2 linked regions of the Methylobacterium mesophilicum SR1.6/6 genome follow. The protein of the gene in region 1 interacts with the protein of each later gene in a pairwise test. Links are inferred from orthologs where the notes say so. Each region holds a gene or a part of one and is shown in the gene's direction. Other genes may lie near its edges. The genes, in order: MMSR116_RS29375 and mobA.

What was found.
Region 2: the proteins of MMSR116_RS29375 (region 1) and mobA interact in binary tests that used the Escherichia coli proteins (3 or more experiments, as listed by UniProt). The link is inferred for Methylobacterium mesophilicum SR1.6/6 from one-to-one orthologs.

The regions. Positions count from the first base shown.
Region 1 is NZ_CP043538.1:6,153,557-6,163,206, forward strand. Bases 3,542-6,342 are described here. They hold MMSR116_RS29375 (molybdopterin molybdotransferase MoeA), read left to right. Parts: upstream 3,542-4,214; coding sequence 4,215-5,471; downstream 5,472-6,342. Other genes in these bases: mobB (molybdopterin-guanine dinucleotide biosynthesis protein B), read left to right, coding at 3,692-4,210; MMSR116_RS29380 (avidin/streptavidin family protein), read left to right, coding at 5,662-5,955. In the rest of the region: MMSR116_RS29360 (NAD(P)H-dependent oxidoreductase subunit E), read right to left, coding at 1,346-3,064; MMSR116_RS29365 (hypothetical protein), read right to left, coding at 3,127-3,441; MMSR116_RS29385 (hypothetical protein), read left to right, coding at 6,594-6,824; MMSR116_RS29390 (5-formyltetrahydrofolate cyclo-ligase), read left to right, coding at 6,904-7,524; MMSR116_RS29395 (molybdopterin-containing oxidoreductase family protein), read left to right, coding at 7,967-9,650. UniProt on the Escherichia coli protein: Catalyzes the insertion of molybdate into adenylated molybdopterin with the concomitant release of AMP.
Region 2 is NZ_CP043538.1:4,872,823-4,882,463, reverse strand. Bases 6,613-9,404 are described here. They hold mobA (molybdenum cofactor guanylyltransferase MobA), read left to right. Parts: upstream 6,613-7,597; coding sequence 7,598-8,212; downstream 8,213-9,404. Other genes in these bases: MMSR116_RS23135 (hypothetical protein), read right to left, coding at 8,903-9,400; MMSR116_RS23140 (peptidylprolyl isomerase), read right to left, coding at 8,365-8,823; apbC (iron-sulfur cluster carrier protein ApbC), read left to right, coding at 6,613-7,593. In the rest of the region: MMSR116_RS23175 (AI-2E family transporter), read right to left, coding at 250-2,298; MMSR116_RS23170 (MmgE/PrpD family protein), read right to left, coding at 2,413-3,867; pncB (nicotinate phosphoribosyltransferase), read right to left, coding at 3,981-5,273; MMSR116_RS23160 (pyridoxamine 5'-phosphate oxidase family protein), read right to left, coding at 5,397-5,900; MMSR116_RS23155 (hypothetical protein), read left to right, coding at 6,028-6,306; more of apbC, read left to right, coding at 6,445-6,612; MMSR116_RS23130 (peptidylprolyl isomerase), read right to left, coding at 9,408-9,641. UniProt on the Escherichia coli protein: Transfers a GMP moiety from GTP to Mo-molybdopterin (Mo-MPT) cofactor (Moco or molybdenum cofactor) to form Mo-molybdopterin guanine dinucleotide (Mo-MGD) cofactor.

The DNA.
Region 1 (9,650 bases):
CGACGTTGTTCGAGCCGAACCCGAGCCGGACGAGCTTCTGGAAGAGGTAGGCCTCCTCGTTCGAGCCCTTCGCGGAGCCGAAGCCGGCCAGCGCCTTGCGGCCGTGCGTGTCGCGGACCGTCTTGAGGCCGCCGGCGGCGCGGTCGAGCGCCTCCTCCCAGGTCGCCTCGCGGAAGTGCGTCCACGGGTTGGCCGGATCGACCTGGTCGTTGGCGTCCTTCGGGACGTTGTCCAGGCGGATCAGCGGCGCGGTCAGGCGGTGGGGGTGATGGACGTAGTCGAAGCCGAAGCGGCCCTTCACGCAGAGCCGGTTGTGGTTGGCCGGGCCGTCCACGCCCTCGGCGTAGACGATCTTCTCGTCCTTCACCTTGTAGGAGACTTGGCAGCCAACGCCGCAATAGGGGCACAGCGAGGTCACCTCGCGGTCGGGATAGACCGTCCGGGTGTTGTGCTCGGCGTCGAGATAAGCGGACGGCATCAGCGCGCCGGTCGGACAGGCCTGGACGCACTCGCCGCAGGCCACGCAGGTCGAGCCGCCCATCGGATCGTCGAAGTCGAACACGATCTTGGCGTCGGCCGAGCGGTAGGCCATGCCGATCACGTCGTTGACCTGGACCTCGCGGCAGGCGCGGACGCAGAGGTTGCACTGGATGCAGGCGTCGAGATTGACGCTCATGGCCGGGTGGCTGAAGTCGCCGGTCCAGCGCTCGGCCGCTGGGAAGCGGCTCTCGGACACGTCGAGGAAGTCGGCCTGCACCCAGAAATGCGAGGTCGGGTCGTGCGAGGTCTCGCGCTCGGGCTGGTCGGCCACGAGCAGTTCGAGCACCATGGCGCGGGCCTTGGTGGCGCGCTCGGTCGCGGACTTGACCTTCATGCCCACGGCCGGCGTGCGCTTGCACGAGGCGGCCAGCACGCGCTCGCCCTCAATCTCGACCATGCAGGCGCGGCAATTGCCGTCCGGGCGGTAGCCGGGCTCGGGCTTGTGGCAGAGGTGCGGGATGTGGGTGCCGAGGCGCTTGGCGACGGCCCAGATCGTCTCGCCGGGGGCGGCCTCGACCTGCTGTCCGTCGAGCTCGAACGCGATGGTCGGGGGGCGGTCGGCCGCTCCTTCAGGTCGTGCAGGCCCGACGGCTCCGGGGCCGCCTGGCCGCCCGCCTTCGCGCCTTCCGAGTAGGAGCCGCCGGCCCCCGGCTTCGGGCCCTGCGCGGGGCCGCCGGCATCCTGCAGCCCGTTGGCCCGGATCTCGGGCTTCTCGGTCTTGTCGCCGCGCTGTTCGGGGGCGTTGCTCATGCGGCCGCTCCTGGCTCGGACATCGGGATAGGGTTCGCGGGCGCCATCGGTTCCCTCACTCGGCCGCCGCGGCGTGTGGCGCGGGGAACAGGTCCGGGAAGTACTTGATGACGCTGCTGAGGGGGTTCGAGGCGGCCTGGCCGAGGCCGCAGATCGAGGCGTCCCGCATGCACTGGGACAACTCGCCAAGGAGCTCGGTGTCCCAGACGCCCTGCTCCATCAGGATACGGGCCTTCTGGGTCCCCGAACGGCAGGGGGTGCACTGCCCGCAGCTCTCGTCCTCGAAGAACTTCATCAGGTTCAACGCGGCGCCGCGCACATCGTCCCGGTGCGACAGGACCACCACGGCGGCGGAGCCGATGAAGCAGCCGTACTTCTCCAGCGTCCCGAAATCGAGCGGGATGTCGTTCATCGACGCCGGCAGGATGCCGCCCGACGCGCCGCCCGGCAGGTAGGCCGCGAAGGTGTGGCCCTCCGCCATGCCGCCGCAATACTCGTCGATCAGTTCCTGGATGGTGAGGCCGGACGGGGCGAGCTTCACGCCCGGCTCCTTCACGCGTCCCGAGACCGAGTACGAGCGCAGGCCGACGCGGTCGTTGCGGCCGTGGCTCTTCCACCACGCGCCGCCCCGCTCGATCAGGTCGCGGACCCAGAACAGCGTCTCAATGTTGTTGATCAGCGTCGGACGGTTGAACAGGCCGACCTGGAACGGGAACGGCGGCTTGTGCCGCGGCAGCCCGCGCTTGCCCTCAAGGGACTCGATCAGCGAGGATTCCTCGCCGCAGATATAGGCGCCGGCGCCGCGGCGCAGATGGATGCGCGGGCCGCCCGCGGGGAGCTTCGCGATCTCGCGCGTCAGGATCTCGCGGGAGATGGGATACTCGTCGCGCAGGTAGATGTAGACCTCGGGCGCCTCGACGACGTGGGCGCCGATCAGCATGCCTTCGAGGAAGCGGTGCGGGTCGGTGTTGAGGTAGAGCTGGTCCTTGAAGGTGCCGGGCTCGCCCTCGTCCCCGTTGACCGCCATCAGCCGGGGCCCGGGCTCGCCGCGCACCGAGCGCCACTTGCGCCCCGTCGGGAAGCCCGCGCCGCCGAGGCCGCGCAGGCCGCCGTCGTCGAGCACCGTCAGGACGTCGTCGACCGGGAGGTCGCCGCTGCGGAGCCGGTCGAGGGTCGCGTACCCGCCGGCGGCCCGATACGCCTCGTAGTCGACGTAGTCCGGGATGTGGGCGTGCGTGTCGCCGGCCTCGACCGCGGCCCGCACGGAGGCGAGGTCGGCCTTGTGCAGGAAGTTGTGCCCGACCTCGACGGCGGGCGCGTGGTCGCACAGGCCGACGCAGGGCGCGCGCACGACGCGGACGGCGTCGGAGGCGAGCTCCCGCTGGAGCGTCTCCAGCAGCTCGTCGGCGCCGAACATCGCGCAGGTGATGCTGTCGCAGACCCGGACGGTCAGCCGCGGGATGGAGGCGTCGCCCTCCTTCACGACGTCGAAATGCGCGTAGAAGGTCGCGGTCTCGAACACCTCGGCGAAGGCCAGCGCCATCTCGTCGGCCAGCGCCGCCAGGTGCTCGGCGCTGATCTGGCCGTAGGTGTCCTGGATCAGGTGGAGGTGCTCGATGAGCAGGTCGCGCTGGCGCGGGCGCGAGCCGAGAAGCTCCTCGATCTCGACCTTCGCCCGCGGCTCGACCTGGCGCCCCTTGGGGACGCTGCGCGCCTTGTTCCGCCCCCGGCCGGGATGCGAGAAGGTCCTGACTGTCCCCGGTGCCTCACTCATTGCGGTATCTGGTTCTCAACTGCTGGGGCGGGTGGTCGCGGCGTCCTGCGGTCCGGTCGGGGCTACTGGCCGCCGAAGGCCCGGAGCGGCTGGCCGGCTTCGGACCGGTGTTTCATCGCGACGGCTCCCGTCGCCTCGTCCAGGGACGTGACCCTGGGGCCGACGACGGAGCGCAGCTCGGTCTCGAACGCGTCCAGGCCTTCGTTCAGGCGGTCCATCAGGGAGCCCAGCGCGTCTCCGGCCGGGGCAGCGACCGCTTTCGCGAGCGCCTCGCGGACTCGGTCGGCGAGCTCCTGCGTGAGCGGCGGTTTCGCGTCGGCGCAGTAGGCGTCCGTCACGATGTCGGCCCAGTCCGCCGTGGGGGATGCGTCGCCCATGCTCAGGCCTGCGCGATCGAGGGACGGTTGAAGTCGTGCATGGCGTGCCCGTTCGGGTCCGTTGGCGTGGCGCTCGCTCGTGGCATACCAAATGGCAGCCGTTATAGCGGAGGTGTTATATCGTTTTTGAAGGCGTTTCAATTTGCGCGGGGTCGCGGCCGCGCGTCCCGGCGGCGTGGCCGACGCTTGCCCTGAGCCATTCCGCGGGGCAGTGGAAACGGCACGAGGGAGGCTGTCAGCGGTGTCCGGCATGCGCGTAATCGGACTTGCCGGGTGGAGCGGGGCCGGCAAGACCAGCCTGCTGGTCCGGGCCATCCCCCTGCTCGTCGCCCGCGGGGTGAAGGTGGCGACCCTCAAGCACGCCCACCACGACTTCGACACGGACTGGCCCGGGAAGGACTCCTACGAGCACCGCAGGGCGGGGGCGAGCGAGGTCCTGGTCTCGTCGGGCCGGCGTTGGGCCCAGGTCCACGAGCTGCGCGACGAGCGGGAGGCGACCCTCAGTCAGCTCCTGCGGCGGATCAGCCCCTGCGACCTCGTCGTCGTGGAAGGGTACAAGCGGGAGCCGATCCCCAAGATCGAGGTCCACCGCGCCGACAACGGCCGCCCGCCCATCCATCCTCTGGACGCCACCGTCGTGGGCATCGCGAGCGACGTCGCATTTCCGGCCTCGGGCATTCCCGTCGTAGATCTGAACGACGCGGAGGCGGTGACGGGGCTGATGCTCGACGTGGCCGTTTCCTTCGAAGACGTCCTCGGGAGGCTCTAGCCGGATGGCCCAGCTCAGCGACGACTGCTTCGCGTTCGGCGGTCCTCTGATGACCATCGAGGACGCGCACGCCCTGTTCGGCGAGCGGCTGGTAGCGGTCGTCGGTACCGAGGACGTTCCCGTCTCGGACGCCGACGGACGCATCCTGGCCGAGGATTGCGTCGCGCCCATCGACGTCCCGCCATTCCCCAACTCGGCCGTCGACGGATACGCGGTCCGTTTCGCGGACCTGCGCGCCTCCGACGCCACGGTGCTGACGGTCGGGGCGGTCGTCACGGCCGGCGGCTCGTCCGAAGGGGTGTCGGTGGCGGGCTCGGCCGCCCGGATCTTCACCGGGGCCCCGATGCCGTCGGAGGCCGACACCGTCTTCATGCAGGAGGACGTCCAGGTCCTGCCCGACGGCCGGGTGTCCCTGCCGCTCGGGCTGAAGCGGGGCGCCAACAGCCGTGACGCCGGCGAGGACGTGGCGAAGGGCTCGTCGATCGTCCCGGCCGGCCGGCGTCTCCGGCCGCAGGACCTGGCTCTGGCGACCGCGGTCGGCCTGCGCACGGTGAAGGTCCGCCGCCCCCTGCGGGTCGGCGTGTTCTCGACGGGCAACGAGCTCGTCGAGCCGGGGACGCCCCTGAGACCGGGCGCGATCTACGACTCGAACCGCATCCTGCTGCTCGCTCTTCTCCGGCGGATGGGCGTCGCGGTGCGTGACCTCGGCGTCATCCGTGACGACCCGGCGGCGGTCGCCGCGAGGCTCTCGGCGGCGGCTGCCGAGCATGACGTGATCCTCACCTCGGGCGGCGTCTCGACCGGCGACGAGGACCACGTGAAGACCGCCGTCGAGACCATCGGGCGCCTCGTGTTCTGGAGGCTGGGGATCAAGCCGGGACGGCCGGTCGCGATGGGCATGATCGACGGCAAGCCGTTCCTGGGCCTGCCGGGCAACCCGGTCGCCGTCTACGTCACCCTGTTGTTCGTCGTGCGGCCGCTCCTCGCCCGGCTCGCCGGCGAGGCCTACGCGCCGCCGCCCGGATTCACCGTCAGGGCGGCCTTCTCCTATCGGAAGCGCGCGGGCCGCAGGGAGTTCGTCAGGGTCAGCCTCGCCCGGGACGCCGACGGCACCTGGGAAGCCTGGAAGTTCCAGCGCGACGGCGCAGGCATGCTGTCATCGCTCACCGAAACCGACGGCCTCGTGGAGCTGGAGGATGGCCGGACCGAGGTCGTGCCGGGCGACGTCGTTCGGTTCCATCCGCATGGAGCCCTCTGGTAGCGAGGCCGCACCCGGAACCCCACCAGACGCGGACCGCGCCAGCATTGCCGGGCCCACGCATCCGTTATATCAAACCTGCTATATCGCTTGTGATTGGCCGTGCGAACGGCCGCTCGATCGGCGGGCTTGGGCAACGATGTTCGATGGTGTCTGGCGGAGCCAAGCAGGCGCGGAACTTCGCCTCCTCCAGATGGGCGAGGCCGTGTCCGGGACCTACACCGCCGCCGATCCCGGCCTCGCGCAGACGCATCGAAGCCGCATCCTGGTCGGCACGGCCGAGGGTGACATCATCGGCTTCGTGACCAGCACGTCGTCGCCACAGGAAATCACGGCCTGGACCGGGCGCCTCGTCCGCGCCGACGAGAAAACGGCCGCGGCGATCCACGCGGTGTTTCACGCCGTCGAACGGTGTTCGCAGCCGAAGGCCGCGGAGGGCCACATCGCGCTCGAGACGACCATCTTCTCGAAGGTCGAGAACACCTGAAGGCGGAGCCTCGTCCAGGCTCGATCCTTTCCCGTGAACGCGAGGCGAGATCGAAGCGACGGGCGGCCGGGGCATCAATTGCCGACACAGATCGGCTGTTCGGTTCATCCTCCATCCTGTCATCGTCGAACCCCGGTCCGCGAACAGCCGATGGCAACCGCTTGCGCGACGTCTTCAAAGCTCGCTGGATGGCCGGGATAGGCGTGAAGCGGCCGGCTGCATGCGATCCGAAGCGAATGATCCACCGCCCGACGTGCTCATGACGGCGGCCGTCACCTGCAGTGGCCCCGGCGCGCGATCCTGTCGCTCGCCGTAACCGAACCGAGGACCGGCCCGGTTCGGCAGCCACCTTGTGTATGTCCCCTCCCGAGGACTGCGCGGCGTTGCGCGGTTGTTCAATCGGCCTGTTCCCGTCGTGGAAACGCCGTTGTCGCCAAGCGTTGGGTTCAGTGCTTGATGAATGTATCTGATGCTCAATGTAAGTGTAATCACTCGGGCTTGAACTGAATATTGAGTACATTTCGGGGCGCAGGGGAGGGCATATGGGCACGCACTCTGGTCGAACGGCGGACGAGTGGGCCGGCATCATCAGTGAGGCATATGCTGCGAGAACACGGCCACCCCTGACACGCCAGCTCGTGAGCGAGGTTCATCAAGTGATCGCCGAGGCGCTTCGGGAAGCGGAAGCAGCTGACAGCCCGGACAGCGAATGGTGCGAGCGCGTCAACCTCGTCCTGGATCGCAGCGAGATGTCCCTTCATGCAGCCGTGGGGCCTCGGCTTGCCGCGATCGATGATGCCGCGGGAACCGCCGTGATGATGCACCGGTCGGAAGCCGGACGCCCCTTGCGCGCCTTCGGCGGGCAATAGCCGACGCGACACGGGATGCGCCTGTACTGACCAGTGGCGTTTTTAGAGACAGCAAGGCGGGAGCGGCGGGAGCGAGACCATGAGTTCCGTGAATGAGGTGTGTGAGGTCACCGGCTCCGGTCCGGAATGGCCAGCCGCCAATGCGGATTGGCCGACGATCCGTGACTGGCGAAAGGAAACCCGGGACAGACTGATCGCGCAGCGTCGCAGCATTTCGGCTGAGGATCGGTCCGCCTGGAGCGAGAGGATCAGCCGGGCCCTGGAAGCGGCGCTCGCGCCGTATGCCGGCCGATTGATCGGCTTCTACTGGCCCTTCCGCGGCGAGTATGATCCACGAGCCGTTCTTACCGCGATGCAGGAGCGCGGCTCACGCCTTGCCCTGCCGGTGATCATCGAGCGCGGGCAGCCGCTCGTCTTCCGTGAGTGGTCCCCTGGCAGCCTGATGGTGCAGGGAACTTGGAAGATCCCGATGCCTGAGTCGGGCGAGACGGTCTTCCCCGACCTCCTCGTGGTGCCGCTGGTCGGGTTTGACAGTCAGGGCTACCGGCTCGGCTATGGCGGCGGCTTCTATGATCGGACGATCGCCGCAATGCCGCAGCGGCCGCGCTCCATTGGTGTCGGCTTCGAACTCGGACGCCTGAAGACGATCTGCCCGCAATCGCACGACATTCCGCTGGAGCGGATCATCACGGAGGGGTGACGCGGCCTGGATGGCCGACGTCCGACTGCGCTGATCGGGTGAGTCGACCGAGGTCACCTGTTACCAACAGATCCGATCTGGCGACCTCTACCGTCGGTCGCAGTCTGGCTTCGCGCGTTGCGGGCTCGACGTCGACCTGCGGTGCGCCGCAGACCGAATCCCCACACCGCACCGACGCGTGCTTTTGGGCTTCAGCCGAGGGCGGATGGACGGCCGCGATGGGCGCTCTGCAGACCGTCCGGTCTTGCGCGCGAGGGCGATCAGGCGTGACGACGTCTGGCCGAAAGCGCCTGGCCCGTCTCGAAGAAGGCCAGCTCGGACAGCGGACACGGAATCCGTCGCCAGACGCCTGACGACGGGCCGGCATGGACGCTGCTCTCACTCGCCATCCCGGTGCGGCGCGGCTACGGTCGCCCGCGCTGACTGAGCCAGAGGCGCGCCGATGCCCGAGATCCGATCTTCCGTCTGCCCGCACGATTGCCCCAGCACCTGCGCGCTAGACGTCGAGGTGCTGGACGGGGCGAGGATCGGAACCGTGCGCGGCGCGGACAACCCGTACACGGGCGGCGTGATCTGCAACAAGGTGACCCGCTACGCCGAGCGGATCCACCATCCGGACCGTGTGCTCCACCCGCTCCTGCGCACGGGTGAGAAGGGCAGCGGCGCGTTCCGCCGGATCGGCTGGGACGAGGCGCTCGACCGCGTCGTCGCCGGCTTCGACGCGGCGACCGGGCGCCACGGCAGCGAAGCCGCCTGGGCCTACAGCTCCGGCGGCACGATGGGCCTCGTGCAGCGCGACGGCATCTTCCGGCTGCGCCATGCCCTGCGCTGGTCCGGCCGCAAGGGCACGATCTGCTCCACGATCGCGGGGGCCGGCTGGACCGCCGGCTGCGGCCGGATCTCGGGCTCGGACAGCCGGGAGATGGCGGTCGCCGACCTGAACGTGCTGTGGGGCACCAACCCGGTCTCCACCCAGGTCAACGTCATGTCCCATGTCACGCGCGCCCGGAAGGAGCGCGGGGCGAAGCTCGTGGTCATCGACCCGTACCGCACCGGCACCGCGGCGGCGGCCGACCTGCACCTCGCCGTCCGGCCCGGCACGGATGCGGCGCTCGCCTGCGCGGTGATGCACTGCGCCTTCCGCGACGGCCATGCCGACCGGGCTTACATGGCGGCCTACGCCGACGCGCCGGAGGCGCTCGAGGCGCATCTGGCGCCGCGCGGACCGGCCTGGGCGTCCGAGATCACCGGCCTGACCATCGCGGAGATCGAGGATTTCGCGGCGCTCTACAACGCCACGCCGCGGGCCTACATCCGCTGCGGCTACGGCTTCACCCGCGGGCGCGGCGGCGCCGCGGCGATGCACGCCGTGACCTGTCTGCCCACCGTCACCGGCAAGTGGCGGCACGAGGGCGGCGGCGCCCTGTTCACCAACAAGGGCATCTTCGGCTGGGACAAATCGCTGATCGAGGGCACGGCCCTGCGCGACCCGGCGATCCGGGAGCTCGACATGAGCCGCATCGCCAGCGTGCTGACCGGCGACGCGGCGGCGCTGCACGGCGGCCCCGGCGTCCACGCCCTGCTCGTGCAGAGCGGCAACCCCGCCTCGGTCTGCCCGGACAGCAACCGCGTACGGCAGGGATTGATGCGCGACGACCTGTTCACGGTCGTGCACGAGCAGTTCATGACCGAGACGGCGCGCTACGCCGACATCGTGCTGCCGGCGACGATGTTCCTGGAGCACGACGACATCTACCAGGCGATGGGCCACAGCCACATCCAGATCGGGCTCGCGGCGATCGACCCGCCCGGCGAGGCGATCTCCAACCACGAACTCGTCTGCGCCCTGGCCCGTCGCTTCGGCCTCGACCACCCGACCTTCCGGATGACCGCGCTGGAGCTGGCGGACGCGACGCTGCGCGCCTCCGGCTACCCGTCCGCCGCGGCGCTGGCGGAGCGGCGCTGGCTGGATGTCCAGCTGCCGTTCCGATCCGCCCACTTCCTCGACGGGTTCGCGCATCCGGACGGCCGGTTCCGCTTCCGGGCCGATTGGCGGGCCCTGGGGGATACGGAGGGCCGGCTGTCCCCGCTGCCCGACTGGCTGCCGCTGATCGACGGCGCCACCG
Region 2 (9,641 bases), 1.3 Mb from region 1 along the record:
TCAGGGGTTGCCCCTCTTCCGTGTGACAATTGCCGCGTGACAACCACGCCGTCAGTCCGGGGCGCCGCGGGCGAGCCCGGACCCGAAGGGGCACGCCGGAGGCGGGCAATCCAGAGCCGCCGACCATGCCTTGCCAAGCGCGCGGTGCGGATCCGGATTCCGGGCCCTGCTCCGCAGTCCCGGACTGACGGGATTGTCCCTCTGAGATCGAGCCGGGTCTCGTTAATCTGAGTTCGGAGCTCCTCTGGCTCATGCCCCGGCCGGCGCCGCTTCGCGCGGCGCTGCGTCCTGCGCTTCCGGCCTCGGTTCCGGCGCGGCCTCCGCCCCGGTCCCGGCCGGAGCGGCGTCCGCCTGCGCGGCGGCCAGAACCGCCTCGACGGCCTCGCGCAGCGAATGCACCTGCCCGTCCGCCTCCGCCGCATGCCTCGATCCGCCGGCACCGCGGTCGGCCTCCGCCTCCTGGGTCAGCCAGAGCCCGAGCAGGATCGGCACGCCGGGGATCCGGCCCTCAAGGCGGCGGATCAGCCGGCGCAGGTGAGTCGGCTCGCCGTCGAGGGCGAGGGAGACCACGCAGGCCATGCGGGCCGGACCCGCCTCAAACCGCCCGATCCGCACCGCGGCCGTCTCGGCGAAGGGGACCGTGCGGACGCCGAGGCCGCGCTTCTCGAGGATCTGCGCGAGGATGGCGGAGGCGGCCTCGTCCAGGAAGCCCCGTCCGGCGACGCACAGCACCGCGCCCTGGCGCGTCCAGGCGGCGGGCAGCGCCTCCGGGGCCGGGCCCATGGGCAGCGGGCTGCAGGCCCCCTCCTCGCCCTCGTTGGCCGCGCCCATGACCGCGTCGCTCCGGTCGGAGAGGTCGGCGATCAGCTCGGCCAGGGCGGCGCGCATCGCCGCCTTCTGGCGCGCGGTCAGCACGCCCCGGGCGGCATCCCGGGCGGCAAGTTCCAGCGCCTTGAGGACCACCTCGTCGTAGTAGGACGAGAGCGAGCATTGCTGCAGGATCAGCTCGGCATGGCCCAGCACCTCCTCGGAATCGCCCGCGAGGATCCGCTGGTAGAAGTTCTGCACCGGCGTCAGCGCCGGCCGGTCGCCGAACAGCACGTCCAGGAACTCCAGGTGCTCGACGTAGCGGCCCAGCACCACGAGGCAGACGGTCAGCGGCGTCGAGAGCAGCAGGCCGACCGGGCCCCAGAGCCAGGTCCAGAACAGGGCCGAGACCAGGACCGCGAAGGGCGAGAGCCCGGTGGACTGCCCGTAGAAGATCGGCTCGAACACCTGGCCGGTGAGCGGCTCGAGCACGATGAACAGGATCGCCACGGCGATCATCATGTTCCAGCCGGGATCGACCGCGGCGGCGAGCGCCATCGGCAGGATCGCCGACAGGACGGCGCCGAGATACGGCACGAAGCGCATCAGGGCCGAGAAGATCGCCCACAGCACCGGGTTCGGCACGCCGATCAGGTAGAGGCCGATGCCGATCACGATGCCGAAGCCGGCATTGAGGGCGAGCTGCACCACGAAGTAGCGGCTCAGCCGCTTGGCGGCGTCGTCCATCGCCACGGTGGTGCGGTGCAGGTCGCTCGATCCGGCCAGACGGATCATGCGGTCGCGCAGATCCTCGCGCTGCATCAGGACGAACAGCAGCACCACGAAGACGATGCCGACGGTGGCCAGGGGATGCATCACCGGCGTGAGCACCGTGGAGAGCATCTCCAGCGAACCCGGTTGGGACGCGGCGACCTCGACGAGGACGGGCTTCGGGGACTGCGCCTGCTCCGGACGCGGCTGCGGCGGCGGAGCGGGCTTCGGCGTCTCCGCGTCGCCGGCCTCCTTGGCGCCGCCGTGCAGCGCCCGCCCGATATTGGCCACGTACGCGGTCACGTGGCCGACGGGGGAGTCGCGCAAGCCCTCGACCTTGCGCTCGATCGTCGTCCGGTAGCGCGGGACGTCGCTGGCGAGATCGGCGGCCTGGATCCCGATCAGCGTTGCGAGCGCCGCCACGATGCCCACGGTCAGCAGGACGCTGATCCCCACCGCCACCAGCCGCGGCAGGCGCAGGCGCCGCAGGCGGTTCACCAGCGGCGTCAGCACGAAGGACAGCAGCAGGGCGATCGCGATCGGGATGAAGATGTCGCGGCCGAAATAGAGGGCCGCGATGATCGTGGCGCCGACCACCACCGGCGACGCCATGGCGGCCCGCGGCGTCTCGGCGGCGGCCACGCGAGTCGGCCGCGGCGGGATCAGCGGCGTCCCGGGCCGCGCTGCCGGTTCGACCCCGACCGGGGTTCTCGTGCCCATACCGTAACCCGCGTCCCGAACGCCACGCGCGGGCGGCCGCCGGGATCGACGGGAGCCTCGCGGACGGGGAACGGCATGGGGGCCGAAAACGATCCCGCGGCGTTCACGGAGCCGTTACGCCCCCGCGACGCCGGCCCGCGCCACCTCGCCCGCATCCTTGAGCTCGGGCAGAGACCAGCACAGCTGCATCACCCGCTTGGCCTGCGCCTCCGGAAGAACGCCCGCCGCGAGGTCAGCGAACTTCGCCTCCAGCTGCGCGTCCGACATCGGCTTCTCGACGCTGCCGATGGCGTGCTCGATGTGCCGGTGGACGGTTCGCCCGTCATTCAGCGTCACGGTCATGTCGACCTGCGCGGCGTCGATGCCGGGGGTGATCACCGGGACCACCTTCTGCCGGAGCGCAACCACCCGCGGGTCGTTCACCGCCCGGTCGCTGAACTGCTTCTCGCCGCCCGCGCCCTCCACGAAGGCCACCGCGGCGGCGTGGTAGATGCTGAACTTGCCCTCCAGGCCGGTCTTCGGCGCGGTCTTGCCGGTCAATTCCAGCACCAGCGGGTGGACCTTCAGGTCGACGCGCTTGATGTCCTCCGGCTTGACGTGGTCTTCGTCGCGGATCTGGATCGCGGCGTCGATCGTCGGGTGCATGACGATCCCGCAGGCGAAGGGCTTGTAGGTGTTGAGCTGCGCCTCGTAGCGGGTGCCGAGGCCGTCGGTGATCTCGGACCAGTCCTGCTTGGTGGAGATCGTGTTGGCCCAGCCGCGCTTGGCCTCGATCATCCCGTCCGACGAGGTAAAGCCCTTCGCGGCCAGGATCGCCGCGAACAGGCCGTTGGACGCGGCGCGGCCCGGGTTGAAGCTCTTGTTCATGGAGCCGAACGACTCGCGCAGGCCAACCGGCTGCGAGGCGGCGAGGCCGAGCGCGTAGACCATCTGCTGCTCGGTGAGCCCCATCAGCTTACCCGCGGCGGCGGCCGCTCCGAACACGCCCGCGGTGCCGGTGATGTGCCAGCCGGCATCGTAGTGGTTCGGGTAGACGGCGTTGCCGATCCGGCACTCGGCCTCGATGCCGACCACCAGGGCGTCGAGGAAGTCCTTGCCGGAGACCGGCTTCATCGCCGCGTAGGCCAGGATCGCCGAGGCGACCGGGCCGGCCGGGTGGATGATGGTCTTCAGGTGGGTGTCGTCGAAGTCGAAGATGTGGCTCGACACGCCGTTGAGGAACGCGGCGTTCATGATGTCGAACCGCTCGGTCCGGCCGAACAGGCCCGCCTGCGGCGGCCCCGAGAATGGCTGCAGCGCCGAGACCGCCACGTCCACGGTCTCGTGATGCGAGCCGCCGATCGCCACACCCACCCAGTTGAGGAAGCTGCGCACGCCCTCGCGGCGGACGGGATCGGGCAGCGCGTCGTAGGAGGATGACAGGATCCATTGCGCCAGGGTCTTCGTCACCGGCGGCGGGGGCGCCTTGGGAGCCGGCTTGGCCGCCTCGGCGGCCTGTGCCCCCTGAAGGGCGGGCGCCGTCAGGGCGAGGCCCGCGGCCCCGATGAGCGAGCGGCGATTCATCGGCATGGCGTTCTCCCAGGCAGGACCGCCTCCGAGCGGCTCCGATTGGCCGACATGATAATGAATTCATCCCGGGATCGTCAGCCTCCGTGTTTCACCGCGGCGGGTCTGACACCCCTTCACACCACCACGGGCAGCGTCTCCTGCTCGCCCACGCCGAAGACCCGCCGGTAGCGCGCGACCTCCTCGGCCGGCCCCTGCGCCTTGGTGGGATTGTCGGAGAGCTTCACGGTCGGCCGGCCGTTGGCCTCCGTGACCTTGCAGACGATGGAGACCGGGTCGAGCTTGCCATCCGGCAGCAGCCCGCGGAAATCGTTGGTGAGCAGCGTGCCCCAGCCGTAACCGATGCGCATGCGGCCGTGGAACCGTGCGTGGATGCGCTCGATCTCGTCGATGTCGAGTCCGTCGGAGAAGATCGCGAGCTTGTCCCGCGGGTCGTGGCCGCGCGCCTGCCAGAAGCGGATCACCTCCTCGCCACCCTCGATCGGGTCCTTGGAGTCGATGCGGATGCCGGTCCAGCCGCTCACCCAGTCGGGGGCGTTCGCCAGGAAGCCGGTGGTACCGTAGGTGTCGGGCAGGATCACCAGAAGGTTGCCGCCGTAGTCTTCCTGCCAGTCTGCCAGCACCGCGTAGGGCGCGGCGGCGAGCGCCGCGTCGTCCTCGGCCAGCGCGGCGTAGACCATCGGCAACTCGTGGGCGTTCGTGCCCACCGGCTCGACCTCCTGCCGGGCCGCGATCAGGCAGTTGGAGGTGCCGAGGAACGCGCCGTCCAGGCCCTCCGCCATGGCCTGGACGCACCAGTCCTGCCACAGGAATCCGTGGCGCCGACGCGTGCCGAAATCCGCCACCGACAGGTCCGGAAGCCTCTGCAGCCGCTCGATCTTCTCCCAGACCCGGGTCATGGCGCGGGCGTAGAGCACCTGCAGGTCGAGCTTGCCGAGGCCCCGCAGCACGGCCCGCGCCCGCAGCTCGTTCAGGATCGCGAGCGCCGGGACCTCCCACATGGTGGTCTCGACCCAGGGCCCGTGGAAAGTCAGCTCGTACTGGCCGTCATGGACGGCGAGCTCGTATTCGGGGAGCTGGAAGGTCTCGAACCAGGAGACGAATTCGGGGCCGAGGATGCGTCCCTGGCCGCGGAACACGTTGCCCCGCAGCCACGTGATCTCGCCCTTGCTGAGGCGCAGCGTCCGGGCGTGGTCGAGCTGTTCCCGCAGCAGCCCGGCATCGACCTCGTCGGCGATCCGGATCCGGCGGGTGCGGTTGGTGATGCCGAAGGTAGTCTGGATGTCGGGATGCCGGCGCAGGATCGTCTGCGCCATCAGCAGCTTGTAGAAGTCCGTGTCGAGCAGCGACCGCACGATCGGGTCGATGCGGAAGCTGTGATCGTAGACCCGCTTCGCCAGATCGAGCATTCTTTTGGGACTCTGCCGCGCCTCGATCGTGCAGAGCGCATGGCAACACCGCGGACGTCAAGAAGACGGGCGGCCTCCCTCCGGAAACCGCCCGCGAAAAGCCCGTGTCCTGAAACCGGAATGTCAGGCGAGATCGACCTTCTTGGTCTCGGTCTTCGGGCTCTCGCCGGTGAGCGAGGCCTTCACGTAGCCGTAGAGGTGCAGCATCGTGCTGTTCGGGCTGTCCCAGTACTCGCCCTTCTCCGGGTGGACGCGGATCAGCGCAACCTCCGGATCGTTCTTGCCGTTCGGGAACCAGGTCTTCAGGCTCTCATTCCACTTGGCATCGATGATCGACTGGTCGCGGACAATCTCGGCCTTGCCGGCCACCGAGACGTAGTTCTGGCTGGACGGGTCGGAGTAGGCCAGGTTGATCTGGTTGTCCTTGCTGATCTCGGCCGTCTTGGGCGAGTGCAGCTTGGTGAAGAACCACAGGTCGCCGTTCTCGTCGGCGTCGTTGTTCCACATCGGGCGGCTGTTGAGCGTGCCGTCGGAATCGACGGTGGTCATCATGGCGATCTTCACGTCCTTGATGAGCTCGAACAGCTTCTTCGCGCCCTCGTGGTCGCGGTGGTTGCCCTGATGCATGAAAGTGGTCTCCTACGCGTCGTTTCGGTCCCGGCGGGGTCTCCGGAGGATGCCCCGGCCGAAGGCTGCCCCGACAACGGATCAGTCTCCGGTTGGTTCAGCTTCCCCGTGCGGTGAGGAGGTTCGGATGCGAGGTGTTCGGAGGTTGGGGTGCGCGGCGGCGCTGGCGCTCTGCGCGCTCTGCGCGCTGCCGGCCGCCGCCGAGGTGCGCTTCGGCCCGGGCGTGCGCATCGGCGGCCACGACTTCTCGAACCGGCGCTACGGCAGCGTCCATATCGAGCGCGTGAAGCGCCTGCGCGGCCCCCTCGGCTGCCGCCGCCTGCGCCACGGGGTCTACCGGCGCGGAGACGGGAGCGTGGTGCGTGGCCCCATGGAAGCGTGCAACCTCGTCGCCCGCCCGCACTGAACGCGAAGCGGGCGGCCGGGACGGCCACGGGGACGCAGGCCGCCGGCGCCGGCGCCGATTGCGGGCCCGGGGTCTGGTGTTCTCGGCCCGCTCGGCTACATGCACTGGCATACCTGCTTGCCCCGGTGGAGAACGATTTTGGCGATCACCCGCGACGACGTGCTGAAGGCGCTTGCCGACGTCACCGTCGATGCCGCCGGCACCACCCTGCCCGGCTCGGGACGGCTCTCTCAGGTCGTGGTCGATCCGAACAGCCGCGTGATGTTCTCGATCCTGGTCGATCCCAGCGAGGCCGAGCGGTTCGAGCCGGTACGGCGGCAGGCCGAGGGCCGGGTGCTGCAGATGCCGGGCGTCTCGGGCGTGTTCGCCAGCCTGACCTCCGAGCGGAACCAGAGCCACCCGGCCCAGAGCGGCGCCGCCCCCCGCCCCGTGACGCCGCCGCCGGTCGCGCCGCCGCGACCCGGCGCGCCGCCGAACCAGGGTCCGCAGATCGCGGGCGTGCGCCACATCGTGGCGGTCGCCTCGGGCAAGGGCGGCGTCGGCAAGTCGACCACGGCCTGCAATCTCGCCCTGGCGCTCCAGGCTCAGGGGCTGAAGGTCGGCCTCCTCGACGCCGACATCTACGGGCCGTCCGTGCCGAAGCTGTTCGGCCTCTCGGGCAAGCCCAACGTCGTCGACAACAAGGCCATGGAGCCGATGGTCGGCTACGGTCTCAAGGTCATGTCGATCGGCTTCCTGATCGAGCCCGAGACGGCGATGATCTGGCGCGGCCCGATGGTGCAGTCGGCGATCACCCAGATGCTGCGCGACGTGCTCTGGGGCGAACTCGACGTGCTGATCGTCGACATGCCGCCCGGCACCGGCGACGCGCAGCTCACCATGGCGCAGGCGACGCCGCTCTCGGGCGCCGTGATCGTCTCGACCCCCCAGGATCTCGCGCTGATCGACGCGCGGCGCGGCGTGACCATGTTCAAGAAGGTCGCGGTGCCGATCCTCGGCGTGATCGAGAACATGGCGACCTTCGTCTGCCCGAATTGCGGCCACGCCTCACACATCTTCGGGCATGGCGGCGCACGGAACGAGGCGCAGCGGCTCGGCGTGCCGTTCCTCGGCGAGGTGCCGCTGAACATGGCGATCCGCGAGACCTCGGATTCCGGCCGGCCAGTGGTCGCGACCGATCCCGAGGGGCCGCACGCCAAGGTCTACCGGGACATCGCCGCCCAGCTCTGGGCGAACCTGTCCGGCGCGCCGGCCGGGCGGACGGCGCCGAAGATCGTCTTCGAGTGAGGCCGTGGCGCCGCCGGCCGATCCCGCGCCGGTCCTGGGCCTGATCCTGGCCGGCGGCCAGGCGCGGCGGATGGGCGGCGGCGACAAGCCGCTGCTGCGCCTGGGTGGGCGGACCCTGCTGGAGCGGGTGGTCGAACGGCTCGCGCCGCAATGCGGGGCCGGTCTGGCGCTCAGCGCCAACGGCGACCCGGCGCGGTTCTCCGGGTTTCCCGGTCCGGTGCTGCCGGACCCCCTGCCGGACCAGCCCGGCCCGCTCGCCGGCATCCTCGCCGGGCTGGAGCACGCCGCCGCGCAGGGTGTCGCGCGGGTGGTCAGCGTGTCGGGCGACGCGCCGTTCCTGCCGGGGGATCTGGTGGCGCGGCTGGAGGCTGCCGGATCCGAGGCCGGCATCGCCCTCGCGGCCTCGGGCGAACGGCAGCACTACACGATCGCGCTCTGGCCGACGGCTCTGCGCGGCGCGCTTCGGGACTATCTCGAACGGGGCGAGCGGCGCGTCGGCGGCTTCATCGCGCGCCATGGGGCGGCGGTGGCATCCTGGCCGGCGGAGCCGGTGGATCCGTTCCTCAACATCAACACGCCGGCGGATCTGGCGGCGGCGGAAGCCCTCGACCGAGGGTGATGCGGTTCCGCCGTCATCACGAGCACAGCGAAGTGACCCCGGGGCAGCGCGACTGAGGGTGTCGTGCTGACTGGATTGCTTCGCTGCGCTCGCAAGGACGGCGGAGCCGAAGCCATCGAGAGATGGCTTCAGACGTCAGGCTTGATCCGAACTCAAGCCGCCGCGACGGTCGCCTTCACGATCTTGTCCGGCGAGCGCGGCGGCTCGCCCTTGTTGATCGTGTCGACCACGTCCATGCCTTCCACGACCTTGCCCCAGACCGTGTACTGCTTGTCGAGGAAGCGGGCGTCGTCGAAGCAGATGAAGAACTGCGAGTTCGCCGAGTGCGGGAAGTTCGTGCGCGCCATGGAGCAGGTGCCGCGCACATGCGGCTCGGCGTTGAACTCGGCCTTCAGGTCCGGCAGGTCGGAACCGCCGGAGCCAGTGCCGGTCGGGTCGCCCGTCTGGGCCATGAACCCGTCGATCACCCGGTGGAACGGCACGCCGTCGTAGAAGCCTTGGGCGGCGAGCGTCTTGATCCGCTCCACGTGGCCCGGGGCGAGGTCGGGACGCAGCGCGATCACGACGCGGCCCTTGGTGGTCTCCAGCACGATGGTTTCGTTGTCGGCCATAAGTCTATCCTTCCGGTTGAGGGAACTGTATCGGCGCCCGCCGGATCCGGCCAGCGCCCGTGACGTCGATCGCCGGCGCTCAGGCCGGCGGGCGGTAGACGAAGCGCAGCGCCACCGGCCGGCCCGCGATCGCCCGGCCGAGGCCCCGCGTCAGGTGGACAGGGGTGCAGCGCGCCAGCGCGTCCACGGTCCCGCGCACGAGAATCGCCCGCTGGTCGCCCGCGACGCCCGCCGCGTAGGTGATGCGCGGCGCGCCGATCAGGCTGCCGTCCCGCCGGAGGGCGAAGCGCGCAGTGATCTCGATATCCTCGGGCTCAGCCTTCGGCGGCCCGAGCCCTGCCGGAACCTGCCAGCAGGCGGCCAGCGCCGGGTAGAGCTCGTCCAGGGTATCGGCGGGCTTCGTCGCCATCCGCGACACCGGCACAGCGACCGTCGCCCGCAGGGTCTGCGGCAGGCTCAAGGGATAGCCGCCGCCGGGCTCGAAGGCGTAGCCGTAGAAGGGGCTGCCCTCATAGGTCTCGGCCTGCGCCGGACCCAGGCTCAACAGGAGGATCGCGGCGGCGCGCCAGCCCGGCATGCGGCCGCTACTTGCCCTTCTCGGCGAGGGTCATGCTGACGATCTTGTCGGGATCCTGCACAGCGCCGCCGGGGGCGCCGGGCGAGGCCTTCTTGATCTTGTCCAGGACGTCGAGCCCGTCGGTGACGTTGCCGACGACCGTGTACTGGCCGTTCAGGAACGGCGCATCGCCGAGGCAGAGGAAGAACTGCGAGTTCGCCGAGTTCGGATCCTGCGAGCGCGCCATGCCGACCGTGCCACG